Regions from separate parts of the Bradyrhizobium sp. B117 genome, predicted to be linked through region 4. Evidence: predicted binding sites of a transcription regulator. Region 4 holds the regulator's gene; each other region holds the start of a gene.

Region 1 (7,721 bases), 260 kb from region 4:
CCCGCGCCCGCCTCTCGATTTCCTTGCGCGAAGGCAGTGTCAGGCTGGCATAGATCGCCGCGCGCTGCGGCGCTGACACCATCATGCCAATCATCATTCCGGCAGCTTCATCGACGTTATCGAGTGCGATGCGCTTCGTCTTGACTTGATCGCGGAGCCAGCCCGTGAGCGCCGCCGCGGTACGGGCGATGCCATCCCTGTAGAAATTCGCAGCGAGGTCGGGGAACGTGGCCGATTGCTGCAGCACCATACGCTGGAGCGCCACGACTTCCGGATCGAGCGCGAGATCAGCACAAGCGACCAGCACGGCGGTCAGGCTCGTTTCGATGTCGGCCTGATTGCTGGCCTGAAGATTGACGTCGGAGAGCAACCGGTCGAGCCGGTCCGCGCACATTGCTTCGAACAAGGCCGCCTTGCCCGGAAACAGCCGGTACAGAGTCTTGGTGGAGATGCCGGCGCCGCGCGCCAGCTCTTCGGTGCTGGTGGCTGCGTAGCCGTCGACGGCGAAGGCGTGCCGTGCAGCTTCGAGGACGATTCGCTTCGTCTCGTCGTCGCTGCGCACCGGCGGCCGCCCGCGCGGGCGACATTCTGATGAAGGTTTTGCCTGAGCCATGTTTTTAGATGATGCCTGTCATTCCATTGACAGTCCCAAACCTAGTCCTATTTTGGAAATCGTCAAGTTTCCTAATTCGAGGGAGCCGGCCATGACCGTGCACACCACCCCGTCCAAGACTGAAGCCACCGTGGTTCCGCCCCCTGGGCTGGAGGGCATCCTGCCCGCCCCGTCGCAACCGGCGCGCCGCCAAAAGCTAAACCTTCGCAAGCTGTTGCTGGCAGGCGTGGCCGCCGCAGCCCTCGCCGGCGCGACCTGGTACGGCTACGATTACTGGACCGTCGGCCGCTTCCTCGTCTCCACCGATGACGCCTATGTGAAGGCCGACAACACCACCATCGCGCCGAAAGTCAGCGGCTATCTCGACCGTGTCCTGGTCGGCGATAACGAGCATGTGAAGGCCGGCCAGGTGCTGGCCCGGATCGACGACCGCGATTTCCGCGTCGCGCTCGATCAGGCCAGGGCCGACGTCGCCGCCGCGAATGCGACGGTGACGAGCAAGCAGGCGCAGCTCGACGTCCAGGAGGCCGTGATCGCCGCGGCGAAGGCGACCATCGATGTCGACACGGCCGCGAAGGTCTTCGCGCAGCAGGAGAACAAGCGCTACAGCGATCTCGCCAAGACCGGCTATGGCAGCGTCCAGAACGCGCAGCAGGCGCAGGCGCGTGACGCCGGCGCAGACGCCGCAATCGCGCGCGACAATGCCAATCTCGCCTCCGCGCTCAAACAGGTCGATCTGCTGAAGGCCGAGATCACGCAGGCGCGCGCGGCCGCCGCCCGCGCCGACGCCATTCAGCATCAGGCCGAGCTCAATCTCGGCTACACCACGATCGTCTCGCCGATCGACGGCGTCGTCGGCAACCGCACCTTGCGCGTCGGCCAATATGTGCAGGCCGGAACGCAGCTGATGTCGATCGTGCCGGCCGAGGGCGCCTATGTGGTCGCCAATTTCAAGGAGACCCAGCTCACCCATGTGCGCGCGGGCCAGACCGTCGAGATCGAGGTCGACACATTCCCGGGCCAGGTCGTGCACGGCCACGTCGATTCCATCGCGCCGGCCAGCGGCCAGGAATTCGCGCTGCTGCCGCCCGACAACGCCACCGGCAATTTCACCAAGATCGTGCAGCGCATCCCCGTGAAGATCGCGCTCGATGCAGAGACCGCGCCTGCGATCGCGCTGCGGCCCGGCATGTCCGTGATCCCGACGATTGCAACCCGTTCAGCGCCGACCGCGCAAGCGGCAACGACGCCCCAAGCAAAACCCAAGGCAAAGCTCGTTTCCGGAGGGTCGTGCCATGTCAAACAGCCTCTCAATCTCGACGCCCGCACAAGCAATTCCGGCCGCGACGTCTGAGCGCGTCGTCGCCGATCCCAATCGCGCCAGTGCCACGGTCTGGATCGCCGTCTTCGCGGCGATGATCGGCGCCTTCATGGCGATCCTGAACATCCAGATCACCAACGCCTCGCTGCTCAACATCGAGGGCGGCATCGGCACCGGTGTCGACAACGGATCCTGGATCTCGACGTCCTATCTGATCGGCGAGATCATCGTCATTCCGCTGACCGACTACCTGTCGCGGGTGTTCTCGTTCCGCAACATCATCCTGAGCTTCGCGACGCTGTTCGCGGCATTCTCGGTCGCCTGTGCCTTCACCCACGATCTGCCGTCGATGATCGCGATGCGCGGCTTGCAAGGCTTCTTTGGCGGCGTGCTGATCCCGATGGCGTTCACGCTGGTTTTCACCAAGCTGCCGAAGGGCCAGCAGCCGATCGGCCTTGCCATGTTCTCGCTTGCCGTGACCTTCGCTCCGGCCATCGGCCCGACCATCGGCGGCTATCTCACCGAGAATTACGGCTGGCAGACCATCTTCTTCGTCAACGTGCTGCCCACCGCGGTCATGGTGACCACGCTGTTCTTCACGCTGGAGCGCCAGCCGCTGAACCTTGGCCTGTTGCGTGAAGGCGACTGGTTCGGCATCGCCACCATGGCGGTCGGCCTCGCCTCGCTCCAGGCCGTTCTGGAGGAAGGCAACAAGGACGACTGGTTTGGCTCGCCCTTCATCGTGCGGCTTGCGGTCATCTCCGCGGTCAGCCTGTCGCTGTTCGTCTATAACGAGCTCGTGGTCGAGAAGCCGCTGCTCCGCCTGCGCCTGCTGACGCAGTGGAATTTCGGCATCGGCACGTTCGCCGCGATCTTCCTCGGTTTCGCGCTGTTCGGCTCCGTCTATCTGCTGCCCGCCTATCTCGGCCAGGTGCAGGGCTACAATGCCGAGCAGATCGGCAATGTGCTGGCCTGGACCGGCCTGCCGCAGCTCCTGCTGATTCCGCTGGTGCCGAAGCTGATGCAGCGGTTCGATGCGCGCTATATCGCGACGGTTGGCCTCTTGCTGTTCGCGGCGAGCTCGTTCCTGAACATCCAGATGTCGCTCGACTATTCAGGCGATCAGTTCTTCATCCCCAACGTCGTGCGCGCCGTGGGTCAGGCTCTCACCCTGGCGCCGTTGTCTGCGCTCAGCCTCGGCAGCGTCGCGCCGCAAGACGCGCCCGCGGCCTCCGGCATCTCCAACATGATGCGCAACCTCGGCGGCGCCATCGGCACCGCGGTGCTCGCCACCATCGTCACCAAGCGCGAGCAGTTCCACTCCAACATCATCGGCCATTCCGTCACGCTCGGCCGCGAGGAAGTCCGTGACCGCATCGCGCAGATGACCAATTACTTCATCGCGCACGGCGTGCCCGACCCCAACGCCGCGCGCGAGCAGGCCATCATCGCGCTCGGCAAGACCGTCAAGCGCCAGGCGCTGGTGATGGGCTATTCCGACACGTTTGCCGTCATCGGCGTCGTGCTGGTGCTGGCCGCGATCGCGGTGCTTCTGACGCGGCGGGTGAAGGCGGCGGGCGGCGGGGGCGCGCATTAATCTCGCCACCACAACAGGTCGTCATGCCCGGGCTTGGCCCGGGCATCCACGTTCTTCGCGCCGCGCGGCAATGCGTGGATGGCCGGGACAAGCCCGGCCATGACGGTGTGGCACGGTCGGTGCCCTACGGCGCGCAGCTGAAGCTCGCAGCCTCGCCCACCGGGCCGCTCCTGTACTGCGGCCAGGCCGGCCAGCGGCACAACGGCAGTGCGCGCAGCACGGCAAATAACGGTGCCTCGACCTTCTGCTCGCTGACCTCCAGATCGCCCGGCACCTTGCCCTTTTCGACCCAATCGACCAGCACGCTCAACATGTCGATATTGGCCGGCGCGCCGGAACCGACATGGTCGACGCCGGGCGCGGTGTAGAGCCGCGCGAACTCGGCCGTCTCGGCCTTGCCGAGCTTGCGCTCGACGCTCTCGAAATAGCGGATGCCGGCATAGGGGCTCTGCGCGTAGTCGGCCATGTGCTCGAGCATGATCAGCCGGCCGCCGCGCGCGCGAAAGCGGCTTAGATCCGGGTCGGTCGAGTCCATCAGGCTGGAGACCTCGAGCAGCCGCGCCTTGTGGTCCTCCACCTTGTAGGTCGCGACGTCGAGCTTGGGATCGCGCGCGAACACATATTGCATGCCGCCGGCGCCGTAGATCCAGGCGATGCCGTTGTTGGGCGCAGGCGGCTGTGCCGGCGGCGCGGTGCCGAGCCACCACGCGGTCCAGCCGCCGGTCGGCCCGATGGCAGGCGTGTCCTCGCCCGAGATCCCCCAACCCGGATAATCGTCGAGCTCGTTGGCCAGCGCGAACGGGAATTTGTAGGTCCCATGCAGCGTGTGCACCGCCTTGACCTGCGGCTCGGTGAGGCATTGATCGCCTGTCTTGCCGGCCTCACAGCGCAGCGCCTCGACCTTGAAGGCGGCCTTGCAGGCGACGGGATCCCGCACGAGCGCATTGCCAGCGCCATCGGCCTTGTCGCAAGCCGTCCGCACCGCATCGGCGACGAGCTTGACCTGTGCAGGATTAATCCAGCCCTCGCCCATGGTCGCAAGTCCTGAGCGCGTGCCGGCATGCTGCAAGCCGACCCAGTTGATGACGGGCACACGCGAAAAGATGCCGTCGAAATCATCGGGGTAGCGCTGCGCCATGGTGAGGCCTTCGCGGCCGCCTTCGGACGAGCCCATGAAATACATCTTGTCCGGCTTCTTGCCGTAGGCACGCTGCATCAGCGCGACGGCGGCGTCGCGCACCTTCTTGTAGGCGCGGTGCGCGAAATTCTCGAAGGCTTCGTCATTCAGCGCGAACAGCTGCGGCGGCTCGCCCGGCTTGGATTCGTGGCCGGAATCGGTGCCGTAGGTGACGAAGCCGCGCGCCAGCGGCGACGGCTTGTCGAAAGGATAGGCCGGCGGCAGGGTGAGGCCCGTGATCAGCACGCCGTTGAAACCGCCGCCGCCACCATATTGCAGCGAGCGGCCGTTCCATTCGACCGGGAGATTGACCTGGAATTTGATCGGCGGTGCCTTGGGATCGACCGGATCGATATGGCCGAGCACCTTGCAGAAAGCGGGATTGGCCGGCGTGATGCGCCCCGACGGCGTCGTCCGCGCTCGGCAACAGTGAGCTGCGACGGCGCCAGCAATGTCGCGGAATCGATCTTCGCGGCATCGGCCCCGGCGATGAGCCCTTTGCAGACCGTGTCAGCATCCTCCGCCAGCGTCGCCGCCGAGCCGGCGCTTGCACCCATCGCGGCCGCAGCACCGGCGAGCCACGCACACAGCTTCGCAATCTTGCGCGCCATCGTTTCCATCCCCACTGTCTTGATATCGTTCAGCCGATCGGCCGACCAATTCAATGCAACTGACCGCCGCCCGTCAATTGCCACAGCCCGCACCAATCGCGCCAAGGAAGATCGCGGCTTGCGCACCGGAGCGCGTACGCCGCCGCGCTAACGAATTGATGCCAATGTGAAATTTTGCCCCACCCCCGGACTCGGACAGCCTGTGCACCGACTAAGTCCACAGGGCTGTCATCAATCTGTCAGACGAGCCGGGCTTTCCTGCCCAAGCGGCAGGTCGCGATCCTGGCTGCGGCACGAACCAAGGAGCGAGTGGTGAGCGAAACGATCAATGTCCCGGCGCTACCGACCGATGCGTCCGCCGTCGCACGCATCAAGTCCGAGATCGACATTTCGGATCGCTCGCGCCTCGTCACGTTCGGCGAGCGCGCCCAGCGCTCGGTGGTCGAGTTCGCCGACCGCATCCTCGCCCAGACCCAGAACCGCGAGCTCGGCGCCACCGGCAAGCTGCTGACCGACATCCTCGGCAAGGCGCGCGGGCTCGATCCGGCCGACCTCAAGGACGAGGGTTTCCTCACCCGCCTGTTCTCGTCTGCGGAGGCGCGGCTGCGCCGCTTCACCGAACAGTTCAACGACGTCGCCTCGCAGGTCGACCGCGTCTGCGTCGAGCTCGACCGTAACAAGGAGGTCCTGCGCCGCGACATTGCCCTGCTCGACGATCTCTACGAGCAGACAAGGGGCGCGCTCGGCCAGCTCGACATGCACATCGCCGCCGGCAAGGCGTTCACCGAGGAATTCCGCGGCGGCAAGCTCATCGAGATGGAGCGGAACGCGAAGGCGCAAGGCGCCGGCAGTGACGCCATGCTCGCCGCACAGACCTATCAGGATGCGCTCCAGGCGCTCGACCGGCTCGAGAAGCGCGTGTTCTATCTCCAGCAGGCGCGCCAGATCGGCATCCAGCAGCTGCCGCAGATCCGCATCGTCCAGTCCGGCGACGAGACGCTGATCGAGAATTTGCAGGCGACGACCGAGCTGACGATCCCGGTGTGGAAGCAGAAGATGATCCTGCTGCTCGGCCTCAACCGGCAGAAGTCAGCGCTGGAGCTGCAGAAGACGGTCACCGACGCGACCAACGAGATGATGCGCCAGGCTTCCGAGATGATGAAGACCCAGGCGATCGAGATCGAGAAGCAGTCGCAGCGCGGCATCGTCGACATCCAGACCCTGGAGAAGACCAACCGCGACCTGATCGACACCATCTCCGGCGTGCTCACCGTGCAGGAGCAGGGCCGCACCAAGCGCGCCGAGATCGAGCAGCGGATGTCGCAGCTGACGGACGAACTGAAGACCGCGATCGCGAAGGCTGCGCCTTGATGCGTGCGTTGTAATGGTTTCTCCATGAAGCATCTGCATGAGGGCTGCTGCATGAAGGCTCGCGCATGAGGACTTTCGGTTTCCTGCGGCGTCCGTTGGCGTTGCTCGCCGTGCCGTTGATGGCCGCACTGCTGTCGGGCTGCGGCGGCCCGGGGCCGCAATTCACCATCCTCTCGGGCTCGGAGAACGACATCCTCGAGCCGCTGGTGCAGGAGTTCTGCAAGTCGCGCAACGCGACCTGCACCATGCGCTATCAGGGATCGCTCGACATCGCGCTTGCGCTGAAGGCCGGCGATCCCGGAACTGATGCCGTGTGGCCGGCCGCCTCGATCTGGATCGACATGTTCGACACCACGCGGCGCGTGAAGATGGTCAAGTCGATCGTGCAGATGCCGGTCATCCTCGGCGTGCGTCGCTCCAAGGCGCAGGAGCTCGGCTGGATCGGCGCCAAGGTGATCGCCAAGGACATCCTCGGCGCGGTCGAGGGCGGCAAGCTGAAATTCCTGATGACGTCGGCGACGCAGTCGAATTCCGGAGCCGCCGCCTATCTCGCGATGCTCGCGGCCGGCATTGGCAAGCCCGACCTGATCGAGGCCGGCGATCTCGACAAGCCCGAGGTGCTGGCGACGGCGCGCGGCCTCCTGAAGGGCGTCGAGCGCAGTGCCGGCTCCAGCGGCTGGCTCGCCGACCTCTACCGCGACGGCGAGCGCAGCGGCGCGCATTACCAGGCGATCTGGAACTACGAGACCGTCATCAAGGAGACCAACGACAAGCTGGTCGCCGACAATCACGAGCCGCTCTATGCGATCTATCCCGCCGACGGCGTGGCGGTCGCCGATTCGCCGCTCGGCTTCGTCGACCGCGGCCGCGGCAAGGAGGTCGAGAGCTTCTTCACCGACCTCCAGGCGTTCCTGCTCAATGGCGATACGCAAGGCAAGATCGCCAAGACCGGCCGGCGCGTCGAGATCGGCCGCGCCACGCCGCTTGCAGCGGATCCGAAGACGAACCTCGATCCGTCGCGCCCCGTGACC
Region 2 (7,721 bases), 4.6 Mb from region 4:
CGGGCGGCAGTGGCTGCTCCTTGGGGCCCGCCATGGTCTACCTGTAGCAGACGGCTTTGGCGGCCTCGACGACTTCCGCCGCCGAGGGCAGCGCGAGCTTCTCCAGGTTGGCGGCATAGGGCATCGGCACGTCCTTGCCGGAGACGCGCGTCACAGGCGCGTCGAGATAGTCGAAGGCATTCTCCATGATGCGCGCGGCGATCTCGGCGCCGACGCCGCTCTGGGCCCAGCCCTCTTCCACGGTGACGGCGCGCCCCGTCTTCTTGACGGAGTTGACGATGGTCTCGGTATCCATCGGGCGCAGCGTGCGCAGGTCGATCACCTCGGCCTCGATGCCCTCCTTGGCGAGCTCGTCGGCGGCCTTCAGCGCATAGGTCATGCCGTTCGACCAGGAGATGATGGTGACGTGGGAGCCCGAGCGCACGATGCGCGCCTTGCCGATCGGGATCACGAAATCGTCGAGCTTCGGCACCTCCCCGGTGTGGCCGTAGAGCACCTCGTTTTCGAGGAAGATCACCGGATTGGGGTCGCGGATCGCGGCCTTGAGCAGGCCCTTGTAATCGGCGGCCGAGAACGGCGCGACGACCTTGAGGCCCGGAATGTTCGAGTACCAGGACGAATAATCCTGGCTGTGCTGGGCGGCGACGCGGGCTGCCGCACCATTGGGCCCACGGAACACGATCGAGCAGCCCATCTGGCCGCCTGACATGTAGAGCGTCTTGGCCGCGGAGTTGATGATCTGGTCGATCGCCTGCATGGCGAAGTTGAACGTCATGAACTCGACGATCGGCTTCAGACCGGTCATGGCGGCACCGACGCCAACGCCGGCAAAGCCGTGCTCGGTGATCGGCGTGTCGATGACGCGCTTGGCGCCGAATTCCTGGAGCAATCCTTGCGTGACTTTGTAGGCGCCCTGATATTCGGCAACCTCTTCGCCCATAACGAAGACGTCGGCGTCGCGGCGCATCTCTTCGGCCATGGCATCGCGTAAGGCTTCGCGGATGGTTTGCGTCACCATCTCGGTGCCGGCGGGCACTTCCGGATCAGGCTCGGCGACCGCCTGCGGCGCCGGTGCAGCCTTCGGCGCGGGCGCTTCGGCCTTGGCAGCGGCGGGCGGCGCGGACTCCGCAGCCTTCGCCGCCGGCGCAGGCGCTTTGGCAAGATCGGCGGCGCTCTCGCCGTCCGCCAAAATGGTCGCGATCGGCGTGTTCACCGCGACGTCGGCGGTCCCTTCCGGGATCAGGATCTTGCCGAGCGTGCCCTCGTCGGTCGCCTCGACCTCCATCGTCGCCTTGTCGGTCTCGATCTCGGCGATCACGTCGCCAGACTTGATCTGCTCGCCCTCTTTCTTCAGCCACTTGGCAAGGTTGCCCTTTTCCATCGTGGGCGACAACGCGGGCATCAGCACTTGAATTGGCATATCGACTCCAAAAGAAAGCTTGCGCGCGTTTTAGCGGTAAACGTCGGTCCAGAGCTCGGCGGCATCCGGCTCGGGATCATGCTGGGCAAAGTCGGCGGACGCGTTGACGATGTCGCGCACCTCGGCGTCGATCGCCTTGAGATCGGCTTCGCTGACCTTGGCGGCAAGCAGGCGGTTGCGCACCTGCTCGATCGGGTCCTGGTCGTGGCGAACCTTCTCGACCTCCTCGCGCGTGCGATATTTTGCAGGGTCGGACATCGAGTGGCCGCGGTAGCGGTAGGTCTGCATCTCCAGGATGAAGGGGCCCTTGCCGGCGCGGCACCAGGCCGCCGCCTCGTCGCCCGCAGCCTTCACGGCGCGAACGTCCATGCCGTCGACCTGCTTGCCGGGAATGTTGAAGGACGCGCCGCGCTTGGAGAAGTCCTGCTGGGCAGAGGCGCGCGAGACCGCGGTGCCCATGGCGTAGCGGTTGTTCTCGATGACGTAGATCACCGGCAGCTTCCAGAGCTCCGCCATGTTGAAGCTCTCATAGACCTGGCCCTGGTTGGCCGCACCGTCGCCGAAATAGGTGACGCTGACGCTGTCGTTGCCGCGATAGTGATTGGCGAAGGCGAGGCCCGTGCCGAGCGAGACCTGGGCGCCGACGATGCCGTGACCGCCGTAGAAGTGCTTCTCCTTGCTGAACATGTGCATGGAGCCGCCCTTGCCCTTGGAATAGCCGCCGCGGCGCCCCGTGAGCTCGGCCATGACGCCATTGGCGTCCATGCCGGTGGCAAGCATATGGCCGTGGTCGCGATAGCCGGTGATGACCTGATCGCCCTCTTTCAGGGCCATCTGCATCCCGACCACCACGGCCTCCTGGCCGATATAGAGATGGCAGAAGCCGCCGATCGCGCCCATGCCGTAGAGCTGGCCGGCCTTTTCCTCGAACCGCCGGATCAGGAGCATGTCGCGGAGCGCCTTGAGCTCCTGTTCCCTGGTGAATTCCGGGGGCGAACCGCCGTCGGTCTTGTCCTGTGCAGCGCCTGCGGCGGCTTTCTTGGGTGCGGCCATGGGAATTCCGGGTCAGAGAAAACTTCAGCCCTCTCTAACCCAAGTCAAACGCGGTTGGAAAGCACCGCAACGGAATAGCACGATTTTCATTATGCCGCACTGCAACGTGGCCGAAACTTTGCAAAACCTTTGGCGTGGATTGGGCAACATTAGCTCCCCGCCGACGCGCAGCAGCAGGCAGCCCAAGGCAACCAAACCGGACACGCTCGTCCCAGGGCCGAAGGCTCGTCGCGTGTCCGATTCGTACGGCAGCCCTACCAGCCGAGCTCGCGCAGATAGGCTGCGCGAGCGGCAACGCCAGTGTGCGTGAAATCGGTGAAAACTCCGTCCACACCGAGACGGAAAAATTTGAGATATTCGAGACCGGGATCACCGCGATAATCGGCGGCGAGATATTTCTTCTCGTTCCGGAATGTGAAGACGTGCACGAACAGGCCGAGTTTGTGCGCGTCGGCAACGAGGCTGGTCGGCTCCTGCGTCGATGCCTCCGGGGTCGATCCCTTGTAGGGTGTGCCGTCGGCGTTGCTGTCCTTCCACGGCGCGATCATGAGCGGAACGATATAGGCCTTCCACGGACCGATGCCGTCGGCATAGGTCTTGATCTCGGCAAGGCCCTCCGGGGTCAGCATCGCATCGTAGAGGCGCGCATCACCCGCAATCGTCCAGTCGAACGGACGCGAGCTCGTGATGTTGTTGAGCAGCACCTTGCCGGTCTTGAAGTCGATGCCGTTGCCGTCGATGAGCTGGACCTGCCGCGTCTCGAGGCCATGGCTGCGCATGTATTTCAGGCTACCCGGCTCGAAGCTCTGGACCAGGATGGGCGCGTCCTTGGTGTTCAGTCCATTGTCCTTGATGATCTTGATCAGGGCATCTTCGAGCGGACGGCTGCCGGGCGCGCCGCAGCCGTTTGCTATCGCCTGGGCATTGTTCCAGGTCGGGTTCTTGGTCTCGGGATAGACCAGGATGGGACGCCCCGTCGCATTGCTTTTGGCCTTGGCGATGTCGATGACGTCCTGGAAGCTGATGACCGGGAATTTTCCGTTGAAGATCTTTGGCCGTTCGTTGGCGGCATCATAGGTGGTTCCGGCGATCCATTCCTTCAGCTCGGCCATGGTGAAGTCGGTGATCGACCAGTCGTTGGTGTGGTCCTCGCCATCCACGATCAGCGACTTCAGCACCGATTTGAGATCCGCGGGATCGGTGAGATCGGTCAGATAGTCAGCAGGCGCGGTCGGGGAAGCAGGCGCCTTCACGCGCACGCCGGGCACCGTGCGCTTGCGGGCCGCAACAGTCGCGTTGGTCTTGGCGACCTCGGCCACATTGGTGTTGTCGCTGAGCCAGGGGTTATGGCGCACCACGAGGACGCAGTCCTTGGTCAGGTGCAGATCCTCTTCGAGCGCATCAGTGCCGAGCGCTGCCGCAAGCTCGTACGATGCCTCGGTCTCTTCGGCCACCAGCCCCGGCAGTCCGCGATGCCCGAGGATCAGCGGCGGCTTGCCATCGAGGGTCGGAATCTGCTTGGCGCCAGCCGGAGCCGGGCCGGTCTGTGCGAAGGCTGTCGACAGCGAGAGCAACGCCGCGCCGAACAGCAGCGCTCCAACATACATTGTCCGTCGTGAACGACCGTTTCGCATCGCCAAGCCTCCGTCTTTGCCTGGCATTGCCTCGAACGCCAGCAGCGCCGAACCCGGATAGGCGCGGCGCTGCCCGTCTTGTCCCAAGACTCTGACAGATGGATGACGATGGAGCGGGCGCTCTCTTCCGCCCGATCACATCTTCGATCAGAAGAAGCCGAGCTTCTTCGGGCTATAGCTGACCAGGAGGTTCTTGGTCTGCTGATAGTGATCGAGCATCATCTTGTGGGTCTCGCGGCCGACGCCCGACTGCTTGTAGCCGCCGAAGGCCGCATGCGCGGGATAGGCATGGTAGCAGTTGGTCCAGACCCGGCCGGCCTGGATCGCCCTTCCGAAGCGGTAGCAGCGGTTGGCATCGCGGCTCCAGACGCCGGCCCCGAGGCCATAGAGCGTGTCGTTGGCGATCGCCAGCGCCTCGTCGTCGGTCTTGAAGGTCGTGACCGAGACCACGGGGCCGAAGATCTCCTCCTGGAAGATGCGCATCTTGTTGTTGCCTTCGAACACCGTCGGCTGGACGTAGAAGCCGCCCGAGAGATCACCGGCGAGCTCGGCGCGTCCGCCGCCCGCGAGCACCTTGGCACCCTCCTGCTTGCCGATGTCGATATAGGAGAGGATTTTTGCGAGCTGCTCGCTGGAGGCCTGCGCGCCGATCATGGTGTCGGCGGCGCGCGGATCACCCTGCTTGATCGCGGCGACGCGCTTGAGCGCCCGCTCCATGAAGCGGTCGTAGATGTCGGCATGGACCAGCGCGCGGCTCGGACAGGTGCAGACCTCGCCCTGGTTCAGGGCGAACATGACGAAGCCTTCGATCGCCTTGTCGAAGAAGTCGTCGTCCTCGGCGGTGACGTCGCTGAAGAAGATGTTCGGCGATTTGCCGCCGAGCTCCAGCGTCACGGGGATCAGGTTCTGGCTGGCATATTGCATGATCAGCCGGCCGGTCGTGGTCTCACCGGTAAAGGCGATCTTGGCGATGCGCGGGCTGGAGGCGAGCGGCTTGCCGGCCTCGAGGCCAAAACCATTGACGATGTTGAGCACGCCTGGCGGCAGCAGGTCGCCGATGATCTCGGCCCAGACCATGATCGAGGCCGGCGTCTGCTCGGCGGGCTTGAGCACCACGCAATTGCCGGCGGCGAGCGCCGGTGCGAGCTTCCAGCACGCCATCAGCAGCGGGAAGTTCCAGGGGATGATCTGGCCGACCACGCCGAGCGGCTCGTGGAAATGATAGGCGATGGTGTCGTGGTCGATCTCGCCAATCGAGCCTTCCTGCGCGCGGACGACGCCGGCGAAGTAGCGGAAGTGGTCGATCGCCAGCGGCAGATCGGCGGCGCGGGTCTCGCGGATTGGCTTGCCGTTGTCCCAGGTCTCGGCGACCGCAAGGCACTCGAGATTCTCCTCCATGCGGTCGGCGATCTTGTTCAGGATCGCGGCGCGCTCGGCGACACTGGTGCGTCCCCACGCGGCCTTGGCGGCATGGGCCGCATCGAGCGCGGCCTCGACGTCCTGCGCATCGGAGCGCGCGATCTTGCAGACGATCTGGCCGTTCACCGGCGAGGCATTGTCGAAATACTTGCCGGTGATGGGCGCTGTGAACTTGCCGCCGATGAAATTGTCGTAGCGTTCGGCGAAGGGGCTTTGGGTGACGCCGAGGAATTCCACCTTGTTCATTGCTCACTCCCGATGTTGATGTTTGCGCGATCCGCCGTGTGTTCACGACTTGCGCCAACGATCTCGCGGGAGGTGATTTCTGTCAGCCCGGGCGGCAGCGATGGCCGGGCCGGAGTGTCGCAGTTCTGCGACAGACGCGGGGGAGATGGGACGTTTGCGGCCTCCACTTCGTCATTGCGAGCCACCGGGGCCGCGCTTCGCGCGGACCCGGTGGCTCGCAATGACGGCTGAAGCTCAGTGCTTGATCTCGAACCGCTTGAGCTTGCGGTGCAGCGTGGCGCGGCTGACGCCGAGGGCTTTTGCGGCGGCCGAGACATTGCCGCCGGCGCGCAGCAGCGCGCGCTGCAACACTGCGCGCTGGCCGCCGGCGAGGTGATCATGCGCAGCATCGCCGCCGAGCAGATCGGCCGCGGGCACCGGGTGCATCGCCCTGCCCGGCGCGATCCCGAGTCCCGCGCGGGCGGTGCGGGTCGCTCCGATCACGAGATCGTCTGCATCGACCGCGACGAGGCCGATCGACTGCCCGTCCGGACCTTGCGTCAGCACGATGCGGGCATGAGGGAAAGCCCGGCGGAACAAGTCGGCCTCGATGCGCTTTGCCGCCTCGCCGGCCGCCAGCGCGATCAGGCTGGAGAACGCATCGGTGCGGTCGGTGCGGCAGGAGGAGACGTCGAGCACGCCCGCGAAAGCTGCTTCATGGTCGTAGATCGGAACCGCGGTGCAGCTCAGAAGCGTGTTGCGGGTGAAGAAATGCTGGTCGCGGTCGATCGTCAGCGGCCGCTGCTCGACGACGCAGGTGCCGATGCCGTTGGTGCCCTCATGCTCCTCGCTCCAGAGCGCGCCGGTCCACAAGCCCCAGGACTGAAACGTAACGTCGTCCGCCGGCGTGCCGCGGCGGTCGACCGGCACGCCCTCGCCATCGGCGAGCAGCACGCAGCAGCCGGCAGCGCCGACCGCCTGATAGAGCCGGTCCATGGCGCCTTGCGCGGCGGCAAGCAGCGGCGCGATGCGCTCACGCGCCTGCCGCAGTTCTGCGTCGCTGAGCCGCACCGGCGAATTGCGGCCGGCGGGATCGAGATGATGCAAGCGGGACGAACGGCACCATGAGGCCACGAGCGCAGAGCGCGCGGCCTGGCCTGACGCAATGGCGGCCTCGACACGGGCCGCGTGATGCCGGGACATTAGCCCATTCATCACTGTTTCCTCCGGGTGGCAGTCTAGGCTGTGGCGGCTCGACCCGGTTGATCTGCGTCAACTCAGGCCGACAGCGTGGGAAGCCATGAGCCCGCACCGGCACGGCCGTCAAGCGGCAGTCCGGTTCCACGCTTGCGACTTTCGGTAGAATTGATCGACGCGTGCCGGATTTCGGCTTCGGCGTTCGATACCGGTTTCGAATGGCGCGGAAAACGCTACTTGGCCGGGATCATCCGAACGAGATCGTGCGGATTGACATAGTCGAGCTGGAAGCGCGCCCGCTCGTCGAGCATGTCGGGATCGATCTTGTCGGTGCGCAGCAGCGAGACGCGCTGCTCGCTCCTGGCGCGCTCGCGCTTGAGCTGCGCGAGCTCGCTCGTCAGCGCGATGATCTCCTGGTCGAGCTCCTGACGGGCGTTGAGGCCGTACTTGCCAGTGTAGGCGTTGACGCCGAAATAGCCGACGATCGCGGCCGCCATCGCATAGAGGGCAAGGCCGGTCAGGATCGATTTCAGGCGCGCGCGGGAGACCATGCTGGGAAGATGGGGCAGCTTGGTTAAGGGAGTGTTAGTGCGCCCTGCCCGTATCTCTCGTCGTCATGCCCAGGCTTGGTCCCGGGCATCCACGTTCTTCGTCGTTGGAGGCCAAGACGTGGATGGCCGGGTTCAAGCCCGGCCATCACGGAGAGTGGAGCAAGCTTCGGCGCGAAAGCCTCAGCCGTGGTGCTTGGCCACGTGTGCGGCAAAGGCGTCGAT
Region 3 (7,721 bases), 4.8 Mb from region 4:
TTCATCCACCCGAACGCGCTGGTGCCGATGATGACCGCGGTGCGCGAGGGGTTTGGGTTGAGCGGTTACGTCGCGGCGACGCCGACGTAACGCCAGCGGGATCCAGCTTACCAGCGATATTCGAAGCCGGCCGTGCCCTGGTGCGACGTCAGCTCGTTGCGGAACTTGCCGTCGTAATTGACATAGAGCCGCGCCGTGTTGGTCAGGCTGAGTGAGGCCGAGGCGCCGGCGTCCATGCCGTAACGGCTCTCGCCGATACCGGGGACGACGATGCTCTGTGTGCCCAGGCTGACCTGGATCGATCCAAGGTCCTGGTGGAAATTGTCGACGAACTTGCCGTAGGCGGACAGGTCCAGGATCTTCTGGTCGAAGATGAAGTAGCGGCCGATCTCGGCGCCGACCAACACACGCGCGCGTGAGAGCGTGGTGGAACCGACACTGAGCGGATCGAGCCCGCCGGCCTCCTGGAACGACGCACTGGTCGCGCGTACATATTCGACCGCGCCCTTGGGCACGATGCGCATCTGGTCCTTGGTCCAGTAATAGCTGATCTCGGTCAGCGCGCCATCGACGGCTGCGCGATAGCCCGCGGTCGCAAAGCCGAAGCCGGTATCACGGCTGGAGTGGACCTTGCCGAAGCCGTGCACCAACGCGAAGGCCCAGGTCCATGGTCCCTTGTCGACCGAGCCGTTGAAGCCGAGTTGCGTCAGGTCCAGCGTTGCGGACTGGAGCGCGAGCGGCACGTCGATATCGGTGTGGCTCTGGTCGACGGAGAAGCCGAGATTGACGCCCGGCGCAACCCGCGCGCCGAAGCCGGCAACGCCTCCGAAGGTCTTGCGCTTGTCGCCGACGAAGTCGCCTTGCGCATCGGTGCGGACGGAAATGCCGTAGCCCTCGACCCAGGTGCGGTAGCGCGGATCTTCCGTGCTCACGGATGCGCCGCCACCACCGGGATTGGTGCGGAACGCGCGGTCAAAGCCATTGGAGGCCTGGTTGCCCAGTCGCTCCAGAAATCCCGAACCAAGATTGAGCATGCTGTTGCCGGCCGACTGATCGTAGTTGATCGAGGTGGGCATCGGGACAGGGGTCGGCGACGGCGTAGGCGTAGGCGTCGGGGTCGGAGTGGGTGTCGGACTTTGCGCGAAGACGGGCGCCGCCGACATCGTCATGACCAGCGCAACAGCCATGGCCGCAAGGGTCTTGGCTAGGATCTTGGCAAGGGCCTTGGAGACCGCCGCAGCGACCCGGCGGACACGGTTCACGCTGAGTGTCTGCCGTGTCCCGGAGGGCTGCGAGATGCAGCGCATGACGGTTCATCCCAAAAGCAAAATGACAGCGCGCAAATATGCAACACGATGTGCGGCGCATCGCACGATTTGCGCCGAACTGCCGCGGAGGGTCAACCGAAAGGCAACGTCGTCGCGAGGCATTGCTCTCAATTGTGGTTCCGCTGCCACAGGTTCGAAATAGCGGCTGCCGATAGCGGGACCGCTCTTGAAAATCGCACGCGGCTTGCTAACGGGCGATTTTCATGTTGCAATATTGGACACAATCGGAATTGGCCGCTCGGCTGTGCGTTTCGCGACATTGAGACTCAAGACTCGAACAGACTTCCGGAAGCCCGTTTGTGGCGTGGCACGCGAAACAGCGGCCGCGTCTTTTTTGTATCTAGTGGAGGAGACTGAGGATGCCGCAAAAGGGCACCGTCAAATGGTTCAACCCGACCAAGGGCTATGGGTTCATCAAGCCGAACGGCGGCGATAAGGACGTGTTCGTCCACATCTCCGCCGTCGAGCGCGCCGGACTCTCGACCCTCAACGAAAACCAGGTGGTTGAATACGACCTCGTGGAGAACCGCGGCAAGTCATCCGCGGAGAACCTCAAGGTCTCCTGATGTCTCTCAAAGCCTAGCGCGAGAGATCATGACGTTGCCCCCGGCTCTGCCGGGGGATTTTATTTGGGGCGACAAAACGCGACTCGCGCTTCAGCCCACCACCGGCGCAACCAAAAAATTCTCCGACGCAGAGCTTCCCGCGGTCTTGCAGACATCGCCCTCGATCCGGACCTTGCCGGTTGCGAGCAGCCGCAGCGCTTCGGGATAGATGCGGTGCTCGACCTCGAGGATGCGCTCCGACAGCGTGTCAGCCGTGTCGTGGTCGCTGACGGGCACCGCGCCCTGCATCACGATCGGGCCGGCATCGGTCTCGGGGATCACGAAATGCACCGTCGCGCCAGACAGTTTTACGCCGGCGCGCAGGGCCTGACCGTGCGGGTCGAGGCCCGGGAACGACGGCAGCAGCGAGGGATGGATGTTGAGCATCCGCCCGTACCAGGCCTTGGTGAACTCGGCCGTGAACAGGCGCATGAAGCCGCCGAGACAGATCAGCTCGATGCCGTGCTGGTCGAGCGCGGCCTGCATGACCTTCTCGAAGCCGGCGCGGTCCTTGCCGAACGGCTTGCTCTCGATCACCAGCGTGTTCACGCCGGCCGCCTTGGCCCGTTCGAGCCCGAGGGCGTCGGCCTTGTTCGAGATCACGAGCGCGATCTCCGCGGGGAAATCCGGCGCGCTGGCGGCCCTGATCAGCGCGGCCATGTTGGAGCCGCGGCCGGAGATCAGGATGGCGACACGGCGCTTCATCACAGTGCCAGGTCGAGATGGCCGTTATAGACGACGCGATGCTCGCCCTCGGCCGGGATCACGGTGCCGAGCTGCGCCACGGTCTCGCCGGCATCGGTGAAGACCCGCACGACCTCGTCGACCTTGTCAGGCTCGACGATCGCGATCATGCCGATGCCGCAATTGAAGGTGCGCAGCATTTCGAGCTCGGCGATGCCGGCCTGTGCGGCCAGCCATTTGAACACCGGTAGTACCGGCAGGCGCGCGAGGTCGATGCCGACGCCAAGATCCTTCGGCAGCACGCGCGGAATGTTGTCGGTGAAACCGCCGCCGGTGATGTGGGCAAGCCCCTTCACCGCGCCGGTCTCGCGGATCGCGCGCAGACAGGATTTGACGTAGAGCTTCGTTGGCGTCAGCAGCGCGCCGCCGAGCGTCATCACGGGCGCGAACGGCGCCGGCGTCTCGAAGCCGAGGCCGGATTGTTCCACGATCTTGCGCACCAGCGAAAAGCCGTTGGAGTGCACGCCCGACGAGGCAAGGCCAATCACCGCGTCCCCCGCCGTAATGTCCTTGCGCGGCAGCAGCGTGCCGCGCTCGGCGGCGCCGACGGCAAAGCCGCCGAGGTCGTAATCGCCGTCCTTGTAGAGGCCGGGCATCTCGGCGGTCTCACCGCCGATCAGGGCGCAGCCGGACTCCCGGCAGCCTTCGGCGACACCGGCGACGATCGAGGCCGTGGCCTCCGGATCGAGCTTGCCGCAGGCGAAATAGTCGAGGAAGAACAGGGGCTCGGCGCCCTGCACCACGAGGTCGTTGACGCTCATGGCGACGAGGTCGATGCCGATGCCGCCATGCAGGCCGGTCTCGATCGCGATCTTGACCTTGGTTCCGACGCCGTCGGTGGCGGCGACCAGGACCGGGTCCTTGAAACCGGCCGCCTTGAGGTCGAACAGGCCGCCGAAGCCGCCGATCTCGGCGTCGGCGCCGGGCCGCGCGGTGGCGCGCACCATCGGCTTGATCAGGTCGACCAAGCGGTTGCCCGCGTCGATATCGACGCCTGAATCGGCGTAAGTGAGGCCGTTTTTGCGGTCGGTCATGCCCGATTTCCAGTGGGTTTGCGGCTGGTTACGTCGAATTCCGGGGACGCGCAATGGCAAGCGTAGCGCCCCGCCCTATACTATGTAGAGATATCAACCGGTTCAGCCTCCCTGGGGGCCGGATTCGAGGTCAGACCGGGTGCCGGGAAGCGCCGCGTGAGTATTCCGAACATCATTACCCTGGGCCGCATCATGCTGGTCCCGATCATCGTCTGGGCCATCGTGTCGAGCCAAATGGAGGTGGCATTCGCCGTCTTCCTGATTGCCGGCATCAGCGACGCCGTCGACGGCTTCCTGGCCAAGCGCTTCAACATGACGAGCGAGCTCGGTGCCCTGCTCGACCCGCTCGCCGACAAGGCGCTGCTGGTGTCGATCTACCTCGCGCTCGGCATCTGGGGCGACATCCCGCGCTGGATCGTGATCCTGGTGGTGTCGCGCGACATCATGATCGTCGCGGCCGTGATCGTATCCTGGCTGTTCGACAAGCCCGTCGAGATGAAGCCGTCGAAAGTATCCAAGCTAAACACAGCGGCCCAGGTCTCCTACGCAGCCCTGGTGCTGGCCGCCCTTGCCTTCGGCTTCAAGCCGGCGCCCTATGACATCGTCCTGATGGGCCTCGTCACGGTCTTCACGCTCTCCTCGGTGTCGCTCTACCTCGTCGAGTGGCTGCGGCACATGAGCACGATCGAGGCCAAGTGAGTTGGGAGACGGCCCCGCAAAAGGCCAACTCCCACCCGATGAAGTCGAATCTCGTCAAACACAGCCGGCGCGCCGGCATGGAGCAAAGCAAGCGTGGCAGGCCGCGTTCATCCCCGACAATTGGCGTTTTCGCTTCCGCATGCGGAGAGCCTTAGCCGGGACAATTTCCTCGAAGGCCCTGCGAATGCCGCCGGTCTCGCCTTGATCGACAGCTGGCCGGAATGGTCAAACCGGATCATGTGGCTGGCAGGTCCCGAAGGCAGCGGCAAGAGCCACCTCGCCGCGATCTGGGCCGAGGTATCAGGCGCCCGCTCGACCACGGCCAATGCGCTGACCGCCGCGGGCGTCCCGGGCGCGCTCGCCACCGGCGCGCTGGTGGTCGAGGATCTCAAGGCCGGGGAGTTTGACGAGCGCGCCCTCTTCCATCTGATGAACCTCGCCCGCGAGGACGGCGCCTACGTCCTAATCACCGGACGCGAGGTGCCGGCATCGCTCGAGATCGAGCTGCGCGACCTGCGCTCGCGCCTGCGCGCCGTTCCCGTCATCTCGCTGTTCCCTCCCGACGACCAGCTCTTCCGCGGCCTGCTCGTCAAATTCTGCGCCGATCGCCAGCTCACCGTGGACGAGAGCGTGGTCGGCTATCTCGCCACTCGTCTGGAGCGGTCCTCGGCCGCCGCCCGGCAGGCCGTAGAGCTGCTCGACAGCGAGGCCCTGCGGCTCGGCCGTCCCGTCACAAGGGCGCTGGCCGCCGAGCTGCTGCGGGACGCCTGAGGACCGCCGGCCGCCCTTGACCGCCCTTGACCGCCCTTGGCCGCCCTTGGCCGCCCTTGGCCGCCCTTGGCCGCCCTTGGCCGCCCACCCACCCTTGGCCGCTTGACGCGGCGCGGCGGCGGAACATCAATGTCATCGAAACGTCATCGCACTAACACATGCTCCCGCCGGTTTTTGCGCATAAGTCGCAAGGTAGGGCGAACTGGATGGACCGACTTCTCATGGAATCAGCGCAAGCCGTTGAAATTAAAGAAAAAGCATCCGAGGTCGACGGCCTGCCGGCGATCGCCACCAGCCCCGAGCGGTTCATCAATCGCGAGCTGTCCTGGCTGCATTTCAACCGCCGCGTCCTGGAGGAATCGGTCAATCCCAGCCACCCCGTGCTGGAGCGGGTGCGATTCCTGTCGATATCGGCGAATAACCTCGACGAGTTCTTCATGGTCCGCGTCGCCGGCATCAAGGCCCAGGTGCGCGAGGGCATTGCCGAACGCGCTCCTGACGGCCTGACGCCGTCCGAACAGCTCGCGCTGATCAACCGCACCGTCTCCCGGCTCGCCTCCGACCAGCAGGCGATCTGGCGCGACCTGCGCGGCACGCTGGCCGATGTCGGAATCGTGCTGGTCGACGGCAAGGACGTCACCAAGGCGGAACGGACCTGGATCGAGGACTACTTCCTCAACAACGTGTTCCCGCTGTTGACGCCGCTCGCGATCGACCCGGCCCACCCCTTCCCGTTCATTCCGAGCCTCGGCTTCACCATCGCGCTCCAGCTGACGCGCGAGGCCGACGGCAAGCAGATGAACGCGCTGATCCGCATGCCCGGCAAGATCGACCGCTTCATCCGGCTGCCGGCCGAGGGCAAGATGCGGCTGATCTCGCTGGAGCAGGCGACCGGCCTGTTCATCAACCGCCTGTTCCCCGGCTACAATCTGCACGGCCAGGGCGCCTTCCGCATCATCCGCGACTCCGAGCTCGAAATCGAGGAAGAGGCCGAAGACCTCGTCCGCCTGTTCGAGACCGCGCTGAAGCGCCGCCGCCGCGGATCGGTGATCCGGCTCGAGATCGACGCCAAGATGCCCGAGGAGCTGCGCAGCTTCGTGCAGCACGCGCTGTCGGCTGCCGATGACGAGGTGTTCCTCGTCGACGGCGTGCTCGCCATGAACGAGCTCTCGCAGCTCACCCGCCTCGACCGGCCCGACCTCGAATTCACCCCTTACGTGCCGCGCCATCCCGAGCGCGTACGCGAGCATGGCGGCGACATCTTCGCGGCGATCCGCCAGAAAGACCTCATCGTCCACCACCCTTACGAATCTTTCGATGTCGTCGTGCAGTTCCTGCAGCAGGCCGCGCGCGATCCTGACGTCGTCGCGATCAAGCAGACGCTGTACCGCACCTCCAACAATTCGCCGATCGTGCGCGCGCTTGCCGAGGCCGCCGAAGCCGGCAAGTCCGTCACCGCGCTGATCGAATTGAAGGCGCGGTTCGACGAGGAAGCCAACATCCGCTGGGCGCGCGACCTCGAGCGCGCTGGCGTGCAGGTCGTCTACGGCTTCCTCGAATTGAAGACGCACGCAAAACTCTCGATGGTGGTCCGCCGCGAGGGCGGCAGCCTCACCACCTACGTCCACACCGGCACCGGCAACTACCATCCGGTCACCGCGCGTATTTACACCGACCTCTCCTACTTCACCTCCGATCCGACCATCGGCCGTGACGCCGCGCGCGTGTTCAACTTCATCACCGGCTATGCCGCGCCGAGCGATCTGGAGAAGATGGCGGTATCGCCGCTGACCTTGCGCAAGCGCATCATCGAGCACATCCAGGGCGAGACCGCGCATGCCCAGCACGGCCGTCCCGGCGCGGTCTGGATGAAGATGAATGCGCTGGTCGACCCCGACATCATCGACGCGCTCTATGAGGCGTCACAGGCCGGCGTGCAGGTCGAGCTCGTGGTGCGCGGCATCTGCTGCCTCAGGCCCGGCATCCCCGGCCTGTCCGAGAACATCCGCGTCAAGTCGATCATCGGACGCTTCCTGGAACACGGCCGAATCTACTGCTTCGGCATGGGCCAGGGCCTGCCGAGCGCCAAAGCTGCTGTGTATATCTCGTCCGCCGACATGATGCCGCGCAACCTCGACCGCCGCGTCGAGGTGCTGTGTCCGCTGCAAAATCCCACGGTGCATCAGCAGGTTCTCGAACAGATCATGGTCGCCAACCTGAAGGACAATGAGCAAAGCTGGCAGTTGTTGCCGGACGGGTCCTCAACGCGTATGAAGGCCGCGAAGGGCGAGGAGCCTTTCAACGTGCACAACTACTTCATGACAAATCCGAGTCTGTCTGGCCGTGGAAAGTCGCTCAAGGAATCCTCGCCGCGCCGCCTCACGCGCCGTAATGAACGTCATCAGTCCTGATCCGGGACCGTCGACGTGAAGCGGCCGCGCAAGCGCGGCTCGAGCGTCGCGGTCATCGACATCGGCTCCAACTCGGTCCGTCTCGTCGTCTACGAGGGGCTGACGCGGAGCCTCCTCCCGATCTTCAAC
Region 4 (7,721 bases):
TCGTCAACAAGTCCGGCAAGACGGTTCAGCCGACCGTCGAAGCCTTCCAGGCGGCCGCTTCGAACGCCGACTGGGCCAAGGCTCCCGGCTACTATGTCATCCTGACCGACCAGCCCGGCGACAAGTCCTGGCCGATCACCGCGGCGACCTTCATCCTGATGCACAAGGAGCCGGCTGATAAGGCGGCGTCGAAGGAAGCCATCAAGTTCTTCACCTGGGCGTTCAAGAACGGCGCCAAGGCGGCCGAGGAGCTCGACTACATCCCGATGCCCGAGAGCGTCGTGAAGCTGATCGAGAAGACCTGGTCGGCTGACATCAAGAGCTAAGCTCTCCTGTTCCGGAAGGCGGCGCGGCTTCGAAAGCCGCGCCGCCGGTCCGGAGCTCTCGCGAACGATCGTTCTCCGGGCTGGCGCCGCAATGGCGAACCATCCGGGGGCACGAGATGGTGATCTAAAAAGACGTATAGACCTAAAAAAACGTATAGTCAGTGCAGGGGATCGGCGTGGCAGAGATGGCTGTCGAGAGCAATGTAGTTGATGCCGCCGGACCGTATGATCGCGCCAAGGCGTTGAGCGCGTTCAAGCTCGGTGACCTCACCTTCTACTGGATCACGCGCCTCAGCGCGATCTCCGTGCTGCTGATCCTCGGCGGCATCATCGTTTCGCTGATCGTCGGTGCCTTCCCGGCGATGAAGGAATACGGCCTCTCGTTCCTGTGGACGCAGCGCTGGGCGCCGTCGGCAGATCCGCCCGTGCTCGGCGCGCTCGGCCCGATCTACGGCACGCTCGTCACCTCGTTCATCGCGATGCTGATCGCCATTCCGGTCGGACTCGGCATCGCCATCTTCCTCACCGAGCTCTGCCCGCAATGGGCGCGCCGCCCGATCGGCATGGCGATCGAGTTGCTCGCCGGCATCCCCTCGATCATCTACGGCATGTGGGGCTTCTTCGTGCTGGGCCCGTTCCTGGCCAACACCTTCCAGCCGTTCATGATCAAGATCTTCGACGGCATCCCCGTGCTCGGCGCGATCTTCGCAGGTCCCCCGTCCTATCTCAGCCTGTTCAACGCCTCGCTGATCCTCGCCATCATGGTGCTCCCCTTCATCACCTCGATCTCGGTCGACGTGTTCAAGACGGTGCCGCCGGTGTTGAAGGAAGCCGCCTACGGCGTCGGCTGCACCACCTGGGAGGTCGTCCGCAGCGTCGTGATCCCCTACACCCGGGTCGGCGTCATCGGCGGCGTCATGCTGGCGCTCGGCCGCGCGCTCGGCGAGACCATGGCGGTGACCTTCATCATCGGCAACTCGTTCCGCATCTCCTCGTCGATCTTCGCCCCGGGCACCACGATCTCGGCGGCGATCGCATCCGAGTTCGCCGAAAGCGACGGCCTGCACCAGTCCGGCCTGATCCTGCTCGGCCTGCTGCTGTTCGTGCTGACGTTCTTCGTGCTCGCGGCCGCGCGCCTGATGCTGCTGCGTCTCGAAAAGAAGGCGGGAAAGTAACATGAACCCGATTTACGCACGCCGCCGCCGCATGGACATCGTCATCCGCGCGCTCTGCATTGCCGCCGCCGCCTTCGGCGTCACCTGGCTCGCGCTGATCCTGCTGACGCTGTTCTACAACGGCCTGAGCGGGCTCAACTTTCAGGTCTTCACCGAAAACACCCCGCCGCCCGGCTCGACCGAGGGCGGCCTGCTCAACGCCATCGTCGGCTCGGTGATCATGACGGTGCTCGGCGTCGGCATCGGCGCGCCGCTCGGCCTGTTCGCCGGCACCTATCTCGCCGAGTACGGCCGCAACGACAAGCTGACCTCGGTGATCCGTTTCATCAACGACATCCTGCTGTCGGCGCCCTCGATCATCATCGGCCTGTTCATCTACGGCGCGGTGGTGGTGCCGATGCGCGGCTTCTCGGCGATCGCGGGCTGCCTCGCGCTCGCGGTGATCGTCATCCCGGTGGTGCTGCGCACGACCGAGGACATGCTGCTCCTGGTGCCGAACGCATTGCGCGAGGCGGCCTCCGCGCTCGGCCTGCCGCGCTCGGCCTGCCGCGCTCGCTGGTGATCAAGCGCATCGCCTATCGCGCCGCGCGCTCGGGCCTCATCACCGGCGTGATGCTGGCCACCGCCCGCGTCGCCGGCGAGACCGCGCCGCTGCTCTTCACCGCGCTGTCGAACCAGTTCTTCAGCCTGAGCCTGAACAAGACGATGGCCAACCTGCCCGTGACCATCAACAACTTCGTGCAGAGCCCCTATGCCTACTGGAAGCAACTCGCCTGGAGCGGCGCCCTGCTGATCACGTTGACCGTGCTTGCCCTGAACATTGGCGCGCGCATCCTGAGCGCCGAGAGGACCGCAAAATGAGCGATATGTCAGTTACCGTCAGTACGCCCGTTCAGCACGGCTCGCAGCCGCTGCCCGAAGCTCCGGCCAAGGTGACGGTGCGCAACCTCAACTTCTATTACGGCGAGCACCACGCGCTGAAGAACATCAACCTGACGCTCGGCACCAACCGCGTCACGGCGTTCATCGGCCCGTCGGGCTGCGGCAAGTCGACCCTGCTGCGCATCTTCAACCGGATGTACGACCTCTATCCGGGCCAGCGCGTCACCGGTCAGCTGATGCTCGACCAGACCAACATCCTCGACCCCAAGCTGGACCTCAACCTGCTGCGCGCCCGCGTCGGCATGGTGTTCCAGAAGCCGACGCCGTTCCCGATGACGATCTACGAGAACATCGCGTTCGGCATCCGTCTCTATGAGAAGATCTCGAAATCCGAGATGGACGACCGCGTGGAGAAGGCGCTGCGCGGCGGCGCGCTCTGGAACGAGGTCAAGGACAAGCTCAACGCGTCCGGCCTGTCGCTCTCCGGCGGCCAGCAGCAGCGCCTCTGCATCGCCCGCACCGTTGCGGTGCGGCCCGAGGTGATCCTGTTCGACGAGCCCTGCTCGGCGCTCGACCCGATCTCGACCGCCAAGGTCGAGGAGCTGATCCAGGAGCTCTCCGAGAACTACACGATCGCGATCGTCACCCACAACATGCAGCAGGCGGCCCGCGTCTCCGACAAGACCGCCTTCATGTATCTCGGGGAGCTGATCGAGTTCGACGACACCAGCAAGATCTTCACGTCGCCGAGCGATCGGCGCACGCAGGATTACATCACCGGCCGGTTCGGCTGAGGAGACGGGATATGGGTTCTGAACATACCGCAAAGGCCTTCGACACCGACCTCCAGGAGCTCACCCGCCTGGTCGCCGAGATGGGCGGCATTGCCGAGCGCATGATCGTCGATTCCGTCGACGCGCTGATCCGCCGTGACGTCGCTCTCGGCCAGCGCGTCGTCACCACCGACGCCGACATCGACGCACTCCAGAAGAAGATCGAGGAGCGTGCCGTTCTCACCATCGCCCGGCGCCAGCCGATGGCGGTGGACCTGCGCGAGATCGTCGGCGCCATGCGCGTCGCGACCGATCTCGAGCGCATCGGCGACCTCGCCAAGAACATGGGCAAGCGCGTCGCGGCGCTGGAGACCGACTTCCATCCGCTGAAGCTGTTCCGCGGCCTCGAGCACATGACCGACCTCGTGCAGCAGCAGGTCAAGTCGGTGCTGGACGCCTACGCCGCGCACGACCTGCCGGCGGCGATGGCGGTGTGGAAGGGCGACGAGGAAGTCGACGCCATCTGCACCTCGCTGTTCCGCGAGCTCCTCACCTACATGATGGAGGATCCGCGCAACATCTCGTTCTGCATCCACCTGATGTTCTGCGCCAAGAACATCGAGCGCATCGGTGACCATGCCACCAACATCGCCGAGACCGTGTTCTACATGATCGAGGGCCAGGCGATCACCGACAAGCGGCCGAAGGGTGACATGACGACCTTTGCCACGACGGTCCCGAATAGCTGAAGAGTCAAGGAGCGACGACACCATGGGCGCACGCATTATGGTGGTTGAAGACGAGGAAGCTCTCACCGAGCTGCTTCGCTACAACCTCGAAGGCGACGGCTATGACGTCGAGACGGTGATGCGCGGCGACGACGCCGACACCCGTCTCAAGGAGCACATCCCCGACCTGATCGTGCTCGACTGGATGCTGCCGGGCCTCTCCGGCATCGAGCTGTGCCGGCGGCTGCGCACCCGCCCGGAGACCAAGCAGCTCCCGATCATCATGCTCACCGCGCGCGGCGAGGAGAGCGAGCGGGTGCGGGGTCTTGCGACCGGCGCCGATGATTACATCGTCAAGCCGTTCTCGGTGCCGGAGCTGCTGGCGCGCGTGAAGGGCCTCCTGCGTCGCGCAAGCCCGGAGCGGCTCGCCACCGTGCTCGCCTATGGCGACATCGAGCTCGACCGCGACAAGCGCCGCGTCGCGCGCTCGGGCCGGCCGATCGATCTCGGCCCGACCGAATATCGCCTGCTGGAGTTCTTCCTCGAGCATCCCGGCCGCGTGTTCTCGCGCGAGCAGCTGCTGGACAGCGTCTGGGGCCGCGACATCTACATCGACGAGCGCACCGTCGACGTGCATATCGGCCGTCTGCGCAAGCTGCTCAATCTTGGCCGCGAGCAGGACCCGATCCGCACCGTCCGCGGTGCCGGCTACGCGCTCGACGACCGCTTCGCGAAGGCGGAGCAGACGTAAGTACGATTGCAAGCGTGCAAAATAAAAGCGCGCCAAGTGGCGCGCTTTTTATATGTCTCGGGTCGTCCCGGCCGCGTGCCGGGACGATGTCGTTTGAAGCAGTGTTCAGCGCGTGCCGGGCTTTGCCGGCGCACGGCGGCGATCCGCCGCCGGCTGGTAGGCGACGCGCGAGTGCTGCGCGCAATAGGGCAGGCCGGAGAGCGCCTTGCCGCCGCAGAAGAAGAAATCCGGGCTCGAGGGATCGCCGACCGGCCAGTGGCAGGTCGCCTCGTTCAGCTCCAGCAGCGACAGCCGCTGGCTCATCGGCACCACGTTGTCGTAGGTGACCGGCTCGGCCTCCACCTCGACCTCGAAGGCCTGCGCCAGTGCGGTATTGCCGCGCGAGATCGGACGGCTCACGCGCATCATGTGCTGCGCGGGGCGGGCCTTGCGCGGCCGGGGCGCTGCCGATGAGGGGCTCTTGGCGCGGCCGGACAGGCCGAGCCTGTGCACTTTGCCGATCACGGCATTGCGGGTCACATTGCCGAGCTCGGCCGCGATCTGGCTGGCCGAAAGTCCGGCCTCCCAGAGCTTTTTCAGCTGCTCGACGCGATCATCGGACCAGGTCAAAACCGTCATTGCACCCTTTCCCTCGCTGCCGGCCAGCCATCCTGGGGCCTCACAGCGAATGCCTAAGCCTTGAAAAACCCGTGCCGCCAGAATCCCTTAAGGCTCGCCGGGCACGCGAGGTGCGCCCGAACGTTTACGCCGGTACATGAGGACTCTTGGGATCAGAACTGCTGCACGAGATGTCGTATCTGACAGTCCAAACGCTACAATATGGCGTGACTCGCGCGCAAGAGTCCGCCGACTCGCTTCCACATGTTCCGTGGTGAAAATCCCGCAAAATCGGCACCGCAAGACTACGGATTCAGCGTTTCCCGGGGCTTTCCGGGCGGCATTGACACCCGTCTCACCAGGCATAAGATAGTCGCACGTGCCGCCCTTAAAAGGCGGCACGTTTCGTTTTCCGGGCCGGTCAATGGTGCGTTGCGCAACGCATTCAGGCCGTCCGCAACATCCAAGTGATCGTCATGACCAACAGCGCCGCGCCGCATTTGCTTCCCGTTTTCGCCAGGGCCGACCTCGGTTTCGAGCGCGGCGAAGGCTGCTGGCTGATCGCGACCAATGGCGAGCGCTATCTCGATTTCACCTCGGGCGTCGCGGTGAACGCGCTCGGCCACGCCCATCCCGCGCTCGTCAAGGCGTTGCAAGAGCAAGCGACGAAGCTGTGGCATATGTCGAACCTGTTCCAGAGCCCGGACGGCGAGAAGCTCGCCGCGCGCCTGTGCAGCGAGAGCTTTGCGGACTTCGTTTTCTTCTGCAATTCCGGCGCCGAAGCGCTGGAGGGCGTGATCAAGCTGGTCCGCCATCATCATTTCTCCAAGGGGCATCCCGAGCGCTACCGCATCATCACCTTCGAAGGCGCCTTCCACGGCCGCACGCTGGCAACGCTGGCTGCGACGGGGGCTGCAAAATATCTCGAAGGTTTTGGTCCGCCGATGGACGGTTTCGACCAGGTGCCGCATGGCGACATCGAGGCCGTGAAGAAGGCGATCGGCCCGCAGACCGCCGGCATCCTGATCGAGCCGATCCAGGGCGAGGGCGGCGTGCGTTCGTCGCCGCCCGCCTTCCTCAAGGCGTTGCGCCAGCTCTGCGACGACAAGGGCCTGCTGCTCGCGTTCGACGAGGTGCAGACCGGCATGGGCCGTACCGGCGATCTCTTCGCTCACCGGCGCACCGGCGTGACGCCTGACGTGATGTCGCTGGCCAAAGCGCTCGGCGGCGGCTTCCCGATCGGCGCGATCCTCGCGACCGCGGAGGCGGCGGCCGGCATGGGCCCTGGCTCGCACGGCTCGACCTTCGGCGGCAATCCGCTCGCGATCTCGGCTGCGAACGCCGTTCTCGACGTCATGCTCAAGCCCGGCTTCTTCGATCACGTGCAGAAGATGTCGCTGCTGCTCAAGCAGAAGCTCGCCTCCGTGATCGATCGTCATCCCGATGTCGTCAGCGAAGTGCGCGGCGAGGGCCTCCTGATCGGCATCAAGGCCGTGGTGCCCTCCGCCGATCTCGTCGCGGCGCTGCGCAACGAAAAATTGCTCACCGTCGGCGCCGGCGACAATGTCGTGCGTTTCCTGCCGCCTCTCGTCGTCACCGAAGCCGAGATCGAGGATGGCGTCGCGCGGCTCGAGCGCGCCTGCACGGCGCTTGCCGGCAACAAGCGGGCGGCAAGCTGATGACCAGTTCACCCAAGCATTTCCTCGACATCAACGAGCTGCCGCTGACGGAGCTCAAGCGGATGCTCGCCGCATCCTCCGCGATGAAGGCGAAGCAGAAGGCCCACCAGCCGGTGAAGCCGCTCGAAGGCAAGACGCTGGCGATGATCTTCGAGCGTCCCTCGACCCGCACCCGCGTGTCGTTCGACGTCGCCATGCGCCAGCTCGGCGGCGAGCCCATCATGCTCACCGGCGCCGAGATGCAACTCGGCCGCGGCGAGACCATCGCCGACACCGCGCGCGTGCTGTCGCGCTATGTCGACGCCATCATGATCCGCATCCTCAACCACGAGGCGCTGCTGGAGCTTGCGCAACACGCGACCGTGCCCGTCATCAACGGCCTGACGCGGCGTTCGCATCCCTGCCAGGTGATGGCCGACCTCATGACCTATGAGGAGCATCGCGGCCCGATCGAGGGCCGGACGGTGGCCTGGACCGGCGACGACAACAACGTGCTGGCCTCCTGGGCCCACGCCGCCGAGCGCTTCAAGTTCAAGCTCAATGTCGCAACGCCCCCGGAGCTCGCGCCGAAGAAGGTGATGCGCGACTGGATCAAGGCGACGAACGCGCCGATCGTGCTCGGCACCGATCCCGAGGCCGCCGTGAAGGGCGCCGACTGCGTCGTCACCGACACCTGGGTGTCGATGGGCGACAAGGAAGGCGAGCACCGTCACAACGTGCTCAAGCCCTACCAGGTCAATGCCAAGCTGATGTCGCTGGCCAAGCCCGACGCGCTGTTCATGCACTGCCTGCCGGCCCATCGCGGCGAGG

What was found. The regulator PhoB, encoded in region 4, activates phosphate uptake and scavenging genes when phosphate is short. The targets are predictions, from matches to a motif close to TGTCATNNANCTGTCAT.
Positions count from the first base shown of each region.
Region 1: the regulator PhoB is predicted to act here: its motif matches at 5,546-5,562, upstream of AAFG16_RS03460 (toxic anion resistance protein).
Region 2: the regulator PhoB is predicted to act here: its motif matches at 4,199-4,215, upstream of AAFG16_RS24810 (glycerophosphodiester phosphodiesterase family protein).
Region 3: the regulator PhoB is predicted to act here: its motif matches at 5,312-5,328, upstream of AAFG16_RS28240 (RNA degradosome polyphosphate kinase).

Region 1 is NZ_CP152414.1:731,816-739,536, reverse strand. It holds gene AAFG16_RS03480 (TetR/AcrR family transcriptional regulator) at 1-562, opposite strand, end outside; gene AAFG16_RS03475 (HlyD family secretion protein) at 705-1,967, shown strand; gene AAFG16_RS03470 (MDR family MFS transporter) at 2,029-3,531, shown strand; partial or broken gene AAFG16_RS03465 (tannase/feruloyl esterase family alpha/beta hydrolase) at 3,656-5,319, opposite strand; gene AAFG16_RS03460 (toxic anion resistance protein) at 5,632-6,690, shown strand; gene AAFG16_RS03455 (VWA domain-containing protein) at 6,756-7,721, shown strand, end outside.
Region 2 is NZ_CP152414.1:5,053,284-5,061,004, reverse strand. It holds gene AAFG16_RS24825 (DUF5076 domain-containing protein) at 1-34, opposite strand, end outside; gene AAFG16_RS24820 (pyruvate dehydrogenase complex E1 component subunit beta) at 38-1,420, opposite strand; gene pdhA (pyruvate dehydrogenase (acetyl-transferring) E1 component subunit alpha) at 1,451-2,473, opposite strand; gene AAFG16_RS24810 (glycerophosphodiester phosphodiesterase family protein) at 2,728-4,080, opposite strand; gene adh (aldehyde dehydrogenase) at 4,255-5,772, opposite strand; gene AAFG16_RS24800 (GAF domain-containing protein) at 6,007-6,966, opposite strand; gene AAFG16_RS24795 (septum formation initiator family protein) at 7,182-7,499, opposite strand; gene AAFG16_RS24790 (NAD(P)H-dependent oxidoreductase) at 7,680-7,721, opposite strand, start outside.
Region 3 is NZ_CP152414.1:5,740,577-5,748,297, forward strand. It holds gene AAFG16_RS28205 (LysR family transcriptional regulator) at 1-90, shown strand, start outside; gene AAFG16_RS28210 (autotransporter outer membrane beta-barrel domain-containing protein) at 108-1,307, opposite strand; gene AAFG16_RS28215 (cold-shock protein) at 1,688-1,894, shown strand; gene purN (phosphoribosylglycinamide formyltransferase) at 1,985-2,638, opposite strand; gene purM (phosphoribosylformylglycinamidine cyclo-ligase) at 2,638-3,711, opposite strand; gene AAFG16_RS28230 (CDP-alcohol phosphatidyltransferase family protein) at 3,868-4,410, shown strand; gene AAFG16_RS28235 (DnaA/Hda family protein) at 4,504-5,181, shown strand; gene AAFG16_RS28240 (RNA degradosome polyphosphate kinase) at 5,403-7,592, shown strand; gene ppx (exopolyphosphatase) at 7,608-7,721, shown strand, end outside.
Region 4 is NZ_CP152414.1:470,052-477,772, forward strand. It holds gene pstS (phosphate ABC transporter substrate-binding protein PstS) at 1-326, shown strand, start outside; gene pstC (phosphate ABC transporter permease subunit PstC) at 512-1,501, shown strand; partial or broken gene pstA (phosphate ABC transporter permease PstA) at 1,503-2,362, shown strand; gene pstB (phosphate ABC transporter ATP-binding protein PstB) at 2,359-3,177, shown strand; gene phoU (phosphate signaling complex protein PhoU) at 3,189-3,905, shown strand; gene phoB (phosphate regulon transcriptional regulator PhoB) at 3,928-4,635, shown strand; gene AAFG16_RS02235 (GcrA family cell cycle regulator) at 4,741-5,253, opposite strand; gene AAFG16_RS02240 (aspartate aminotransferase family protein) at 5,709-6,911, shown strand; gene argF (ornithine carbamoyltransferase) at 6,911-7,721, shown strand, end outside.